DNA from 2 places in the Anaerobacillus sp. CMMVII genome. Region 2 is predicted to be linked to the other one. Evidence: a T-box and tRNA genes for the amino acid it is inferred to sense, from the RefSeq annotation. Region 2 holds a T-box; the other holds one or more tRNA genes.
What was found. The T-box of region 2 lies ahead of ileS (isoleucine--tRNA ligase). A T-box ahead of a tRNA ligase gene usually reads a tRNA of that ligase, here a tRNA-Ile.
Positions count from the first base shown of each region.

Region 1: it encodes a tRNA-Ile, which carries the amino acid that the T-box ahead of ileS (isoleucine--tRNA ligase) is inferred to sense. The anticodon was not compared.

Region 1 covers NZ_JACEHK010000001.1:113,833-119,903, reverse strand. Annotated here, with positions in the region: tRNA gene H1D32_RS00575 (tRNA-Lys) at 1-11, opposite strand, end outside; tRNA gene H1D32_RS00570 (tRNA-Thr) at 33-105, opposite strand; tRNA gene H1D32_RS00565 (tRNA-Val) at 151-226, opposite strand; rRNA gene rrf (5S ribosomal RNA) at 234-349, opposite strand; rRNA gene H1D32_RS00555 (23S ribosomal RNA) at 500-3,440, opposite strand; tRNA gene H1D32_RS00550 (tRNA-Ala) at 3,861-3,936, opposite strand; tRNA gene H1D32_RS00545 (tRNA-Ile) at 3,957-4,033, opposite strand; rRNA gene H1D32_RS00540 (16S ribosomal RNA) at 4,134-5,685, opposite strand; gene lysS (lysine--tRNA ligase) at 6,009-6,071, opposite strand, start outside.
Region 2 covers NZ_JACEHK010000016.1:6,648-12,718, reverse strand. Annotated here, with positions in the region: gene lspA (signal peptidase II) at 1-52, opposite strand, end outside; gene H1D32_RS20190 (TraR/DksA C4-type zinc finger protein) at 425-1,105, opposite strand; gene ileS (isoleucine--tRNA ligase) at 1,276-4,035, opposite strand; T-box leader at 4,123-4,341, opposite strand; gene H1D32_RS20180 (DivIVA domain-containing protein) at 4,399-4,896, opposite strand; gene H1D32_RS20175 (YlmH family RNA-binding protein) at 4,991-5,764, opposite strand; gene H1D32_RS20170 (YggT family protein) at 5,783-6,043, opposite strand; partial or broken gene H1D32_RS20165 (cell division protein SepF) at 6,069-6,071, opposite strand, start outside.

The DNA.
Region 1 (6,071 bases), on a different contig from region 2:
GCTAATGGCTCCTGTTTAAAGGAAACTTAGAGTGCCGGCCAGAGGACTTGAACCCCCAACCTACTGATTACAAGTCAGTTGCTCTACCAATTGAGCTAGGCCGGCATATTAAGATAAGTTATTTTGTTCCACTTTTTTAGGCAAAAAATTTGGTGGAGGATGACGGGTTCGAACCGCCGACCCCCTGCTTGTAAGGCAGGTGCTCTCCCAGCTGAGCTAATCCTCCGGATTTTATCTAGCAACGTCCTACTCTCACAGGGGGAAACCCCCAACTACCATCGGCGCTGAAGAGCTTAACGGTCGTGTTCGGCATGGGAACGAGTGTGACCTCTTCGCTATCGCTACTAGATTATTTGAAGAAAGTTCATTCCTTCAAAACTAGATAACACACATTTAAGGCTTGAGTAAAATTCAATCCGTTTATTTAGAATTTGGTATTTACTGCTTCGAGCTACTCACGCAACTCAAAACTCTACACTCATCACTCTAAACTTATTTATAGGATAAGTCCTCGACCGATTAGTATCTCTCAGCTCCACACGTCACCGTGCTTCCACCCGAGACCTATCAACCTCATCATCTTTAAGGGGTCTTACTGGATTAACTCCAAGGGAAATCTCATCTCGAGGGGGGCTTCATGCTTAGATGCTTTCAGCACTTATCCCTTCCACACGTAGCTACCCAGCTATGCTCCTGGCGGAACAACTGGTACACCAGCGGTGTGTCCATCCCGGTCCTCTCGTACTAAGGACAGCTCCTCTCAAATTTCCTACGCCCGCGACGGATAGGGACCGAACTGTCTCACGACGTTCTGAACCCAGCTCGCGTACCGCTTTAATGGGCGAACAGCCCAACCCTTGGGACCTACTTCAGCCCCAGGATGCGATGAGCCGACATCGAGGTGCCAAACCTCCCCGTCGATGTGGACTCTTGGGGGAGATAAGCCTGTTATCCCCAGGGTAGCTTTTATCCGTTGAGCGATGGCCCTTCCATGCGGAACCACCGGATCACTAAGCCCGACTTTCGTCCCTGCTCGACTTGTAGGTCTCGCAGTCAAGCTCCCTTTTGCCTTTGCACTCTACGAATGATTTCCAACCATTCTGAGGGAACCTTTGGGCGCCTCCGTTACTGTTTAGGAGGCGACCGCCCCAGTCAAACTGCCCACCTGACACTGTCCCCGAACCGGATCACGGTCCTAGGTTAGAATTTCAATACAATCAGGGTAGTATCCCACCGACGCCTCCACCGAAGCTGGCGCTCCGGGTTCTCAGGCTCCTACCTATCCTGTACAAATTGTACCAAAATCCAATATCAAGCTACAGTAAAGCTCCATGGGGTCTTTCCGTCCTGTCGCGGGTAACCTGCATCTTCACAGGTAATATAATTTCACCGGGTCTCTCGTTGAGACAGTATCCAAATCGTTACACCATTCGTGCGGGTCGGAACTTACCCGACAAGGAATTTCGCTACCTTAGGACCGTTATAGTTACGGCCGCCGTTTACTGGGGCTTCAATTCAGAGCTTCTCCTTACGGATAACCCCTCCTCTTAACCTTCCAGCACCGGGCAGGTGTCAGCCCCTATACTTCGCCTTGCGGCTTCGCAGAGACCTGTGTTTTTGCTAAACAGTCGCTTGGATCTATTCACTGCGGCTCTCTCGGGCTTTAACACCCTATCAGAGCACCCCTTCTCCCGAAGTTACGGGGTCATTTTGCCGAGTTCCTTAACGAGAGTTCTCCCGAGCGTCTTAGAATTCTCTTCTCGCCTACCTGTGTCGGTTTGCGGTACGGGCACCTCTCACCTCGCTAGAGGCTTTTCTTGGCAGTGTAGGATCAGGAACTTCGCTACTTAAATTTCGCTCGCCATCACAGCTCAGCCTTCACGAGAAGCGGATTTGCCTACTTCTCAGCCTAACTGCTTGGACGCACATATCCATCAGTGCGCTTACCCTACCTTTCTGCGTCCCCCCATTGCTCAAACGGTGAGGAGGTGGTACAGGAATTTCAACCTGTTGTCCATCGCCTACGCTTTTCAGCCTCGGCTTAGGTCCCGACTTACCCTGAGCGGACGAGCCTTCCTCAGGAAACCTTGGGCTTTCGACGGAGGGGATTCTCACCCCTCTTTTCGCTACTCATACCGGCATTCTCACTTCTAAGCGCTCCACCAGTCCTTCCGGTCTGACTTCGCTGCACTTAGAACGCTCCCCTACCACTGCGCACCAGGTGCGCAATCCATAGCTTCGGTGATACGTTTAGCCCCGGTACATTTTCGGCGCAGAGTCACTCGACCAGTGAGCTATTACGCACTCTTTAAATGGTGGCTGCTTCTAAGCCAACATCCTGGTTGTCTGGGCAACTCCACATCCTTCTCCACTTAACGTATACTTTGGGACCTTAGCTGATGGTCTGGGCTGTTTCCCTCTTGACTACGGATCTTAGCACTCGCAGTCTGACTCCCGAGGATAAGTATTTGGCATTCGGAGTTTGACTGAATTCGGTAATCCTGTGGGGACCCCTAGTCCAATCAGTGCTCTACCTCCAATACTCTTCCCTCGAGGCTAGCCCTAAAGCTATTTCGGGGAGAACCAGCTATCTCCGAGTTCGATTGGCATTTCACCCCTACCCACACCTCATCCCCGCACTTTTCAACGTGCGTGGGTTCGGGCCTCCATTCAGTGTTACCTGAACTTCACCCTGGACATGGGTAGATCACACGGTTTCGGGTCTACGACCACGTACTCATTCGCCCTATTCAGACTCGCTTTCGCTGCGGCTCCGCCTCTTCAGCTTAACCTTGCACGTAATCGTAACTCGCCGGTTCATTCTACAAAAGGCACGCTGTCACCCGTAAATGGGCTCCAACTACTTGTAGGCACACGGTTTCAGGATCTCTTTCACTCCCCTCCCGGGGTGCTTTTCACCTTTCCCTCACGGTACTGGTTCACTATCGGTCACTAGGAAGTATTTAGCCTTGGGAGATGGTCCTCCCGGATTCCGACGGGGTTTCACGTGTCCCGCCGTACTCAGGATACACTCTGGAGGAAACGAAGTTTCGATTACAGGGCTGTTACCTTGTTTCGCGGACCTTTCCAGATCGCTTCGTCTACTTCGTTTCTTTGTAACTCCGTGTAGAGTGTCCTACAACCCCAAGGGGCAAGCCCCTTGGTTTGGGCTGTTTCCGTTTCGCTCGCCGCTACTCAGGAAATCGATAATTTCTTTCTCTTCCTCTGGGTACTTAGATGTTTCAGTTCCCCAGGTCTGCCTCCTCATAGCCTATGTATTCAGCTATGGGTACCATCCCATTACGGATGGTGGGTTCCCCCATTCGGAAATCCCCGGATCAAAGCTTACTTACAGCTCCCCGAGGCATATCGTTGTTCGTCACGTCCTTCTTCGGCTCCTAGTGCCAAGGCATCCACCGTGCGCCCTTTCTAACTTAACCTAAATTTTTCGCAATAAGCGGCGAATATCTTCGTCGCCTTCATTCCTCAATCATCCTCATGTACGGTTTATGTACACTCCGGTGATTGACTCAATCGGCTCCTCGATCTTCTTGCTTCTTTCGAAAAATTACCTGTTAAAAGGATTTTACGTCGAATTGAATTCTTGACTACTCAAGTTTACTCAAAAGCTTTTACAAACTTTCCGGTAAAACTTAAATGTGTTAGTTGTTATCTAGTTTTCAAGGAACAAATATAATTATTAATTACGAATGCTGAATTACTTAAAAGCGTCACTGAGAAGCTTTCACAATTCATAATTCATAATTAAATCGAGAGATCATTCTCTCAAAATCACCAAAAAGGCGACTCGATAAATATAACACCATTCAAGAATGATGTCAATAACCAATAATTGTAATTGGTGGAGCCTAGCGGGATCGAACCGCTGACCTCCTGCGTGCAAGGCAGGCGCTCTCCCAGCTGAGCTAAGGCCCCGAATGTATTTAATTAAGTTATGGTGGGCCTAAGTGGACTCGAACCACCGACCTCACGCTTATCAGGCGTGCGCTCTAACCAGCTGAGCTATAGGCCCAAAACTTAAATATAATGAGAGATCATTCTCTCAAAACTGAAACACAGCGTCAGCGTACTTTTCTAAAAGAAAAGCATCGACTAGAGTTTTAACTCCATAGAAAGGAGGTGATCCAGCCGCACCTTCCGATACGGCTACCTTGTTACGACTTCACCCCAATCATCTGTCCCACCTTAGGCGGCTGGCTCCATAAAGGTTACCCCACCGACTTCGGGTGTTACAAACTCTCGTGGTGTGACGGGCGGTGTGTACAAGGCCCGGGAACGTATTCACCGCGGCATGCTGATCCGCGATTACTAGCAATTCCGGCTTCATGTAGGCGAGTTGCAGCCTACAATCCGAACTGAGAATGGCTTTATGGGATTGGCTCAACCTCGCGGTTTTGCTGCCCTTTGTACCATCCATTGTAGCACGTGTGTAGCCCAGGTCATAAGGGGCATGATGATTTGACGTCATCCCCACCTTCCTCCGGTTTGTCACCGGCAGTCACCTTAGAGTGCCCAACTGAATGCTGGCAACTAAGATCAAGGGTTGCGCTCGTTGCGGGACTTAACCCAACATCTCACGACACGAGCTGACGACAACCATGCACCACCTGTCACTTTGTCCCCCGAAGGGGAAAGCCCTATCTCTAGGGTTGTCAAAGGATGTCAAGACCTGGTAAGGTTCTTCGCGTTGCTTCGAATTAAACCACATGCTCCACTGCTTGTGCGGGCCCCCGTCAATTCCTTTGAGTTTCAACCTTGCGGTCGTACTCCCCAGGCGGAGTGCTTAATGTGTTAACTTCGGCACTAAGGGCATCGAAACCCCTAACACCTAGCACTCATCGTTTACGGCGTGGACTACCAGGGTATCTAATCCTGTTTGCTCCCCACGCTTTCGCGCCTCAGCGTCAGTTACAGACCAGAGAGTCGCCTTCGCCACTGGTGTTCCTCCATATATCTACGCATTTCACCGCTACACATGGAATTCCACTCTCCTCTTCTGCACTCAAGTCTCCCAGTTTCCAATGACCCTCCACGGTTGAGCCGTGGGCTTTCACATCAGACTTAAGAGACCGCCTGCGCGCGCTTTACGCCCAATAATTCCGGACAACGCTTGCCACCTACGTATTACCGCGGCTGCTGGCACGTAGTTAGCCGTGGCTTTCTGGTTAGGTACCGTCAAGGTACCGCCCTATTTGAACGGTACTTGTTCTTCCCTAACAACAGAACTTTACGACCCGAAGGCCTTCATCGTTCACGCGGCGTTGCTCCGTCAGACTTTCGTCCATTGCGGAAGATTCCCTACTGCTGCCTCCCGTAGGAGTCTGGGCCGTGTCTCAGTCCCAGTGTGGCCGATCACCCTCTCAGGTCGGCTACGCATCGTCGCCTTGGTAAGCCATTACCTTACCAACTAGCTAATGCGCCGCGGGCCCATCCTGTAGTGTTAGGTAAACCCAACTTTTACTTTCGAGCCATGTGACTCAAAAGATTATCCGGTATTAGCTTCGGTTTCCCGAAGTTATCCCAGTCTACAGGGCAGGTTGCCCACGTGTTACTCACCCGTCCGCCGCTAAGATTTAAAAGCAAGCTTTTAAATCTCCGCTCGACTTGCATGTATTAGGCACGCCGCCAGCGTTCGTCCTGAGCCAGGATCAAACTCTCCATAAAAGTGTTTGATATAGCTCAAAAAATTTGTTGCATTGACGAGATATTTACTATCTCTTTAATTCGCTTGGCTGTGTGTTCAGTTTTCAAAGAACGATATGTTTTTGATACTTGTTCGCTCATCGGCGACTTTATTAATATAACATAGCCACCCAACAATGTCAACACCTGTTTATGAGAACTTTCGGGCGTTGTCTCGAAGCGACAAGTAATAATATATCAACTTTTGAAATCAGAGTCAACACTTTTTCTCTTAAGAACAATCTTTTTTATTAAAAAAATGCCGTTCATCCCAGCCTTCTAGCTAAGACGAGCGGCACATATCATTATTCTTTATGTTTCATTTGAGGGAATAAGAGTACATCTCTAATGGAAGGTGCGTTCGTTAA
Region 2 (6,071 bases):
TTGTTGCTTGATCTAATAAAAGTATGATAATTGCTAGTATGTAATATCTCATCTATGCTCCTCCGCTCTCCTAGTATGTTTCATATCTCTTAGCATTTTAGCATAGCTAAGGGATTTGAACAATCTTGGGAGCAGCAGTTTAGAGTGCAAAGTTTAGAGTTTAGAGTTTTTTATGGGCATCTCCTTTGAGCTTTTAAGTAAAAAGAGGGAGAAACACCTCTTTTTACCTTAATAAAAGGCTCTTTTGTAAACTTTGTTGCTTTTAGGTCGTCTTTTGAGAATAAATAACCTTTTGGGGCAAATTTATTTGTCCCAATGGCTTATTTATTCTGCGTGAAGAACCCTTTGTTACGACCTAAAAGCTAATAACAACAATCTTTTTGAAAAGAGCGTAATAAAAAAACAAAAATCTAAGCTAACCTTATTAAATGTCATCTCCAGCTTCTAAACGATCTAGTTGGTCCATATAGTGATCATAATGAACATTTCTTTGAATAGAAATATTTTCATCACCTTTATACCCTTCAATATCTGTAGAAACAAACGCTTCAATTTCTTCGACATATCCTATGAGTTCCTCACCGTTATTTAAACTTGAGTCTTCAAATACCATGGAATTGTCATTAAATTTCGCCACAGATTGCCAGGCATCTTCAGCGTCAAACTCGGTTTCATTATCATTATTATCAAAGTTAAACTCATCAAATGATTTTAGTACATCTTCTTCAACCGGGCGCTCTCGAGCAATTACATTTTCCTTACTATACTCGATTGTAGTTCTTGCTGTGGGTAATGCCTGTAAACGCTCATAAGGTATTTCTTTTCCCGAGACTTCGCATATTCCATACGATCCATTTTCCATTCTCTCTAGTGCAGCTATTACATCTTCATACTCCTGGTTTATATGCTCAAATAAGGCAATATCCTTACCTCTCTCATACGTATCAGTCGCAGTATCAGCAGGATGGTTATCATACTGTGATAATTCTCCAGTAGAAAAGGACATTGATTTATTCAAGTCATAATGATCAAGTTCCTTAATTCTTTCTTCTAAACGTTCTTTTTCAGCTAACAATTCCCGTTTTATGTTATCATATTTGCCCATCTCACTAGCCTCCTTTTGGATAAGATGGTTTCAAACATAGTTTATCCTTACAATGAAACATTAGCCGAAACAAGATTTACTAAATTTGTTTGTAATAACTGTAAATTGTTGTTAGTACGAAAAAAAAGAAAAGCAAAACAATGGCTAAGCCATGTTTTGCTTCAGGCGTTTTAGTAATGATTTTTTACAATGTTTGCGCAGCTTGAGCAAAGAGTTGGATGAGCATCATCTTCGCTAACTGTTTCAGAAACGACCCAACAGCGTTCACATGTCTCTCCTGCTGCTTTTTCAACAACGATTGCAATTGTATCAAAATGCTGTGCCTCATTTGGTGCAGACGTTTTATTTCCTGCAACAACTGCCTTGGAAACGATAAATAGTTTTTCTAAATCAGTAATCGTTGAAAGCAATTCTTTTACTGTTTCATTTGGATATAAAGCAATTGCTGCTGTTAATGACTTACCGATCTTCTTTTCGTTTCTAGCTGTCTCTAGAGCCTTTAATACATCATCACGTAATTCTAGTACTTGATCCCATTTCTTTTCAATTAATTCATCATAGACAGTTGAATTTTCTTCAGGCATGTCTGTTAACTGAACACTTTCAGTATTGACCCCAGGAATAAACGGCCACACCTCATCAGCTGTATGAGGAAGAATTGGTGCCACAAGCTTAGTTAGAGCCACTAAGACGTCATACATTACTGTCTGAATGGCACGTCGGCTTTGATCGTTTTGGTGTTGGATATATAATGTATCCTTAGCAATATCCATATAGAAAGAACTTAGTTCAATTGAACAGAAATTATGAATTTTATTATAAACACCAGCAAACTGATAATGATCGTAATTTGCTTTAACCTCTTTCACAAGCTTGTTTAGTTTAATTAAAACGTAACGGTCTAGCTGTGGTAACTTGGTTAATGCTACACGATCTGTTTCAGGATTAAAATCGTGCAAATTCCCCAATAAGAAACGGAACGTGTTACGGATTTTGCGGTAAACTTCTGCCACTTGTTTTAAAATGTCATCTGATACACGAACATCAGCTTGATAATCGACAGAAGCTACCCATAAACGTAGGATATCAGCACCTAGTTGCTTCATTACATTATTCGGGACAACTACGTTACCAATTGATTTACTCATCTTTCTGCCTTCACCATCTAAAACAAATCCATGACTTAGTACACCTTTATAAGGAGCTTTTCCTGAAACTGCTACAGACGTGGATAAAGAAGAATTAAACCAACCACGGTATTGATCCGACCCTTCTAAATAAAGATCAGCAGGTCGTTGTAGATCGTCTCGTTCAACTAATACTGCCTGGTGAGATGAACCTGAATCAAACCAAACATCCATAATATCTGTTTCCTTTGTAAACGTGCCATTAGGGCTTTGTGGCCAAGTAAACCCTTCAGGTAGTAATTCACTAGCTTCCCACTCAAACCAAATATTTGAACCATGTTGTCTAAATAAATTTGATACATGATTGATTGTTTCATCAGTAATAACTGGTTCGTTATCTTCTCCATAGAAGACAGGGATTGGAACACCCCATGCACGCTGTCTTGAAATACACCAATCGCCACGGTCGCGAACCATGTTAAACAAGCGTGTTTCACCCCAAGCTGGAACCCACTCAACTTCTTTAATTGACGTTAAGAGTTGTTCACGGAAATCTTTTATTGAGGCAAACCATTGAGCAGTTGCTCGGAAGATTACCGGTTTTTTTGTTCTCCAGTCATGTGGGTAGGAGTGTGTCATAAATGAAAGCTTTAATAAAGCTCCGGCCTCTTTTAATTTTTCAGTAATCGGTTTATTGGCTTCATCGTAAAATAACCCTTCAAAACCGGGCGCTTCATTCGTAAAGCATCCTCTATCATCTACAGGACATAGAACATCAAGATTATACTTTTGTCCTACGATAAAATCATCTTCCCCATGTCCAGGAGCAGTGTGAACACAGCCTGTTCCAGCGTCTAATGTTACATGGTCCCCAAGGATGACTATTGAGTCGCGATCATAAAGTGGGTGACGAGCCTTAACGTGCTCTAGCTCAGCACCTTTTACTTTCTTAATTACTTCATAAGATTCCCATTCAAAAACACTAATTAGGTTCTCAAGTAGGCCAGAAGCAACAACATATTTCTCTTCATCTACTTGTACAACTGAGTATTCTAATTCTGGGTGTAAACAAATGGCCAGGTTAGCTGGAATAGTCCAAGGGGTAGTTGTCCAGATCACGATTTTTTCGTCACCTGCTAAAACATCTCTACCATCTTTTACACTAAATGCTACATAAATAGATGGAGAGCGCTTATCTTGGTATTCAATTTCTGCTTCAGCCAGCGCCGACTCAGATGAAGGAGACCAATATACAGGTTTTTTCCCCTTGTAGATGTAACCCTTTTTCGCCATATCTCCAAATACTTTAATTTGTTGTGCTTCATATTCTTTGTTTAGGGTAATGTAAGGATTTTCCCAATCTCCACGAACACCTAGACGTTTAAACTGTTCACGTTGACGATCTACTTGTTCTAGTGCATAGTCTTCACATAGCTTACGAAATTCAGCAACTGTCATTTCTTTGCGGTTTACTTTACCGTTTTTTGTAAGCGCCGTTTCAATTGGTAATCCATGAGTGTCCCAACCCGGAACATAAGGTGCTTGGAACCCAGCCATCGATTTATAACGAACAATAAAATCTTTTAAGATTTTGTTTAGGGCATGACCGATATGAATATCACCATTAGCATATGGTGGTCCATCATGTAAAACATATAATGGTAGCCCCTTTGTTCTTTCTTGAACCTTTTGATAAATATTTAATTGATTCCATTTTTCCTGAATTTGCGGCTCTCGGCTTGGTAAATTCCCACGCATTGGGAATTCAGTCTTTGGCATTAATAATGTGTCTTTATATTCCATTTCTAGTTCCTCCATGTATTTTATTGTTTTGCTTCGAGGTAAATTGAAACTTCCTTTAGAAAGTACAAAAAAACCTTCTCATCCCTATGTAGGGACGAGAAGGTTTACCCGCGGTACCACCCTGTTAAACAGCATTTGCACTGCTCACTTGAAATTCGTAACGTGAATGATTCGTCACAGCCTACTCAAAGTTCGGTGTGAAGCTCATGGGTGATTTTCCTCTTTACAGCTCTATACCAGGCTTACACCAACCCTGATTCGCTACAATATGCTTATAAAAAGTACTGTCCCAATCGAAGCAGTCTCTCCATTTAATTAATAAAGGTATTATATGAAAAAAAAATACCAACGTCAAGAAAAGCTTTAAACTTCTCTTACTAATTCATTCCTGTCATCACTAGCCTTACTAAAATCCTCCCAATCATCACTACCAAGCATTTCAAGTTGTGCTTCAATTAGCATTTTAAATCTCATTTTGTAGACTGAGGCTTGCTTTTTCAACTCTTCAATTTCCAAAGCGATTTTCCTAGATTTTGACAAAGAGTCATTAATAATACGATCGGCATTTTTTTCGGCTTCTTTAATAATTAACTGAGCTTCTTTTTGTGCATTTCTCTTCACTTCTTCGGCAGTCTCCTGAGCAATCAAAATAGACTTATTCAGTGTAGATTCTATATTAGCAAAATGGGCTAATCTCTCGTCAAGATCTGCAACTTTATCTGCAAGCTCTTTTTTTTCACGAAGAACAATTTCATAATCCTTAATAACTTGATCCAAAAATTCGTTTACTTCATCTTCATCATAACCACGAAAACCTCTGTTAAATTCTTTGTTATGGATGTCTAATGGTGTTAAGGGCATTTTGCCACCTCCAAATGTATTCACAAACTCTAAATAAGTTAAATTATTATAGTTAATTCGACATTATAAGAAAAATTCCTGCAAAAAACTACGGCTATTTTCGCATTCCTATTTCTATTCTGTACTTATCCTTTTTCGTTTTACCATGTACCGCAATAAGTTTACTTCTTCCTAAACCCCGAACCGATAAATAATCCCCACTTTGAAGTTGAAAAGCTGGTTGCTCTATAATTCTCCAGTTGACTTTTACCCTTTTTGATTCTATAAACGGAACAATTTTGGATCTTGATAATTGATAGATTTCTGAAAGAATTACATCTAATCGCAATGAGCTCGCAGTAATCATTTTTTCATTCCATTCTTCTTCTTCAATTATCAACTTGTCCAGTGAAATTGACTCTAAACGAATTTGGGCTCGTCCAATATTTTGAAGGTTTGCCTCAACATAACTACTTATTTCAGAGGCAACAACAATTTGAATGTCTTCATTCTGTATATATATGTCACCAAATTTTTCTCTTTTTAAACCTAAAGCCATCATCGAACCTAACAAGTCACGGTGCGATAATTGAACAAATTTATGTGGATAGTGAACTTTATATGCTGATAGTTGATAATCGTCATTTGAAGGTTCTAAGTAAGGCGGAAACAAGAAAGCTCGTTTTCGCTCTGTCTTTTCAGTTCCACCAAAAAAGGAAAAGCGAACTTCCTGGTCTTGCCCAATGATCGCTGTTACTATTTGTTGTTCACGAGGATCTAAAAAATCGGATAACTTATGTACAAAACGACCTTTAACAATTTCTTTCCATTCAACAACCTGATCAACAAAAGGACGTTCTTCTTTTCGAAAGTGATCGTACATACTCATCGTATTAGTGACCCTGCCTTAAAACATCGAGAAAATCGCATTTACTCCATTTGTAGCTAAGCGCAATGCAATGATTGCAACAATAGGAGAAATATCAATCATTCCTAGAGGAGGAATGATTTTTCTAAACGGAGCTAAATACGGTTCAACAATCGACGCTATAAATTGTCCTATTGAAGATTCTCTTGCATTTGGAAACCACGACATTAAAATGTACGCAATAACAACATACGAATACAAAAATAATAATTGATTAATAATACTTTGAATTGTAGCCATACTTTTAATCACCCACTTTAAATATTTA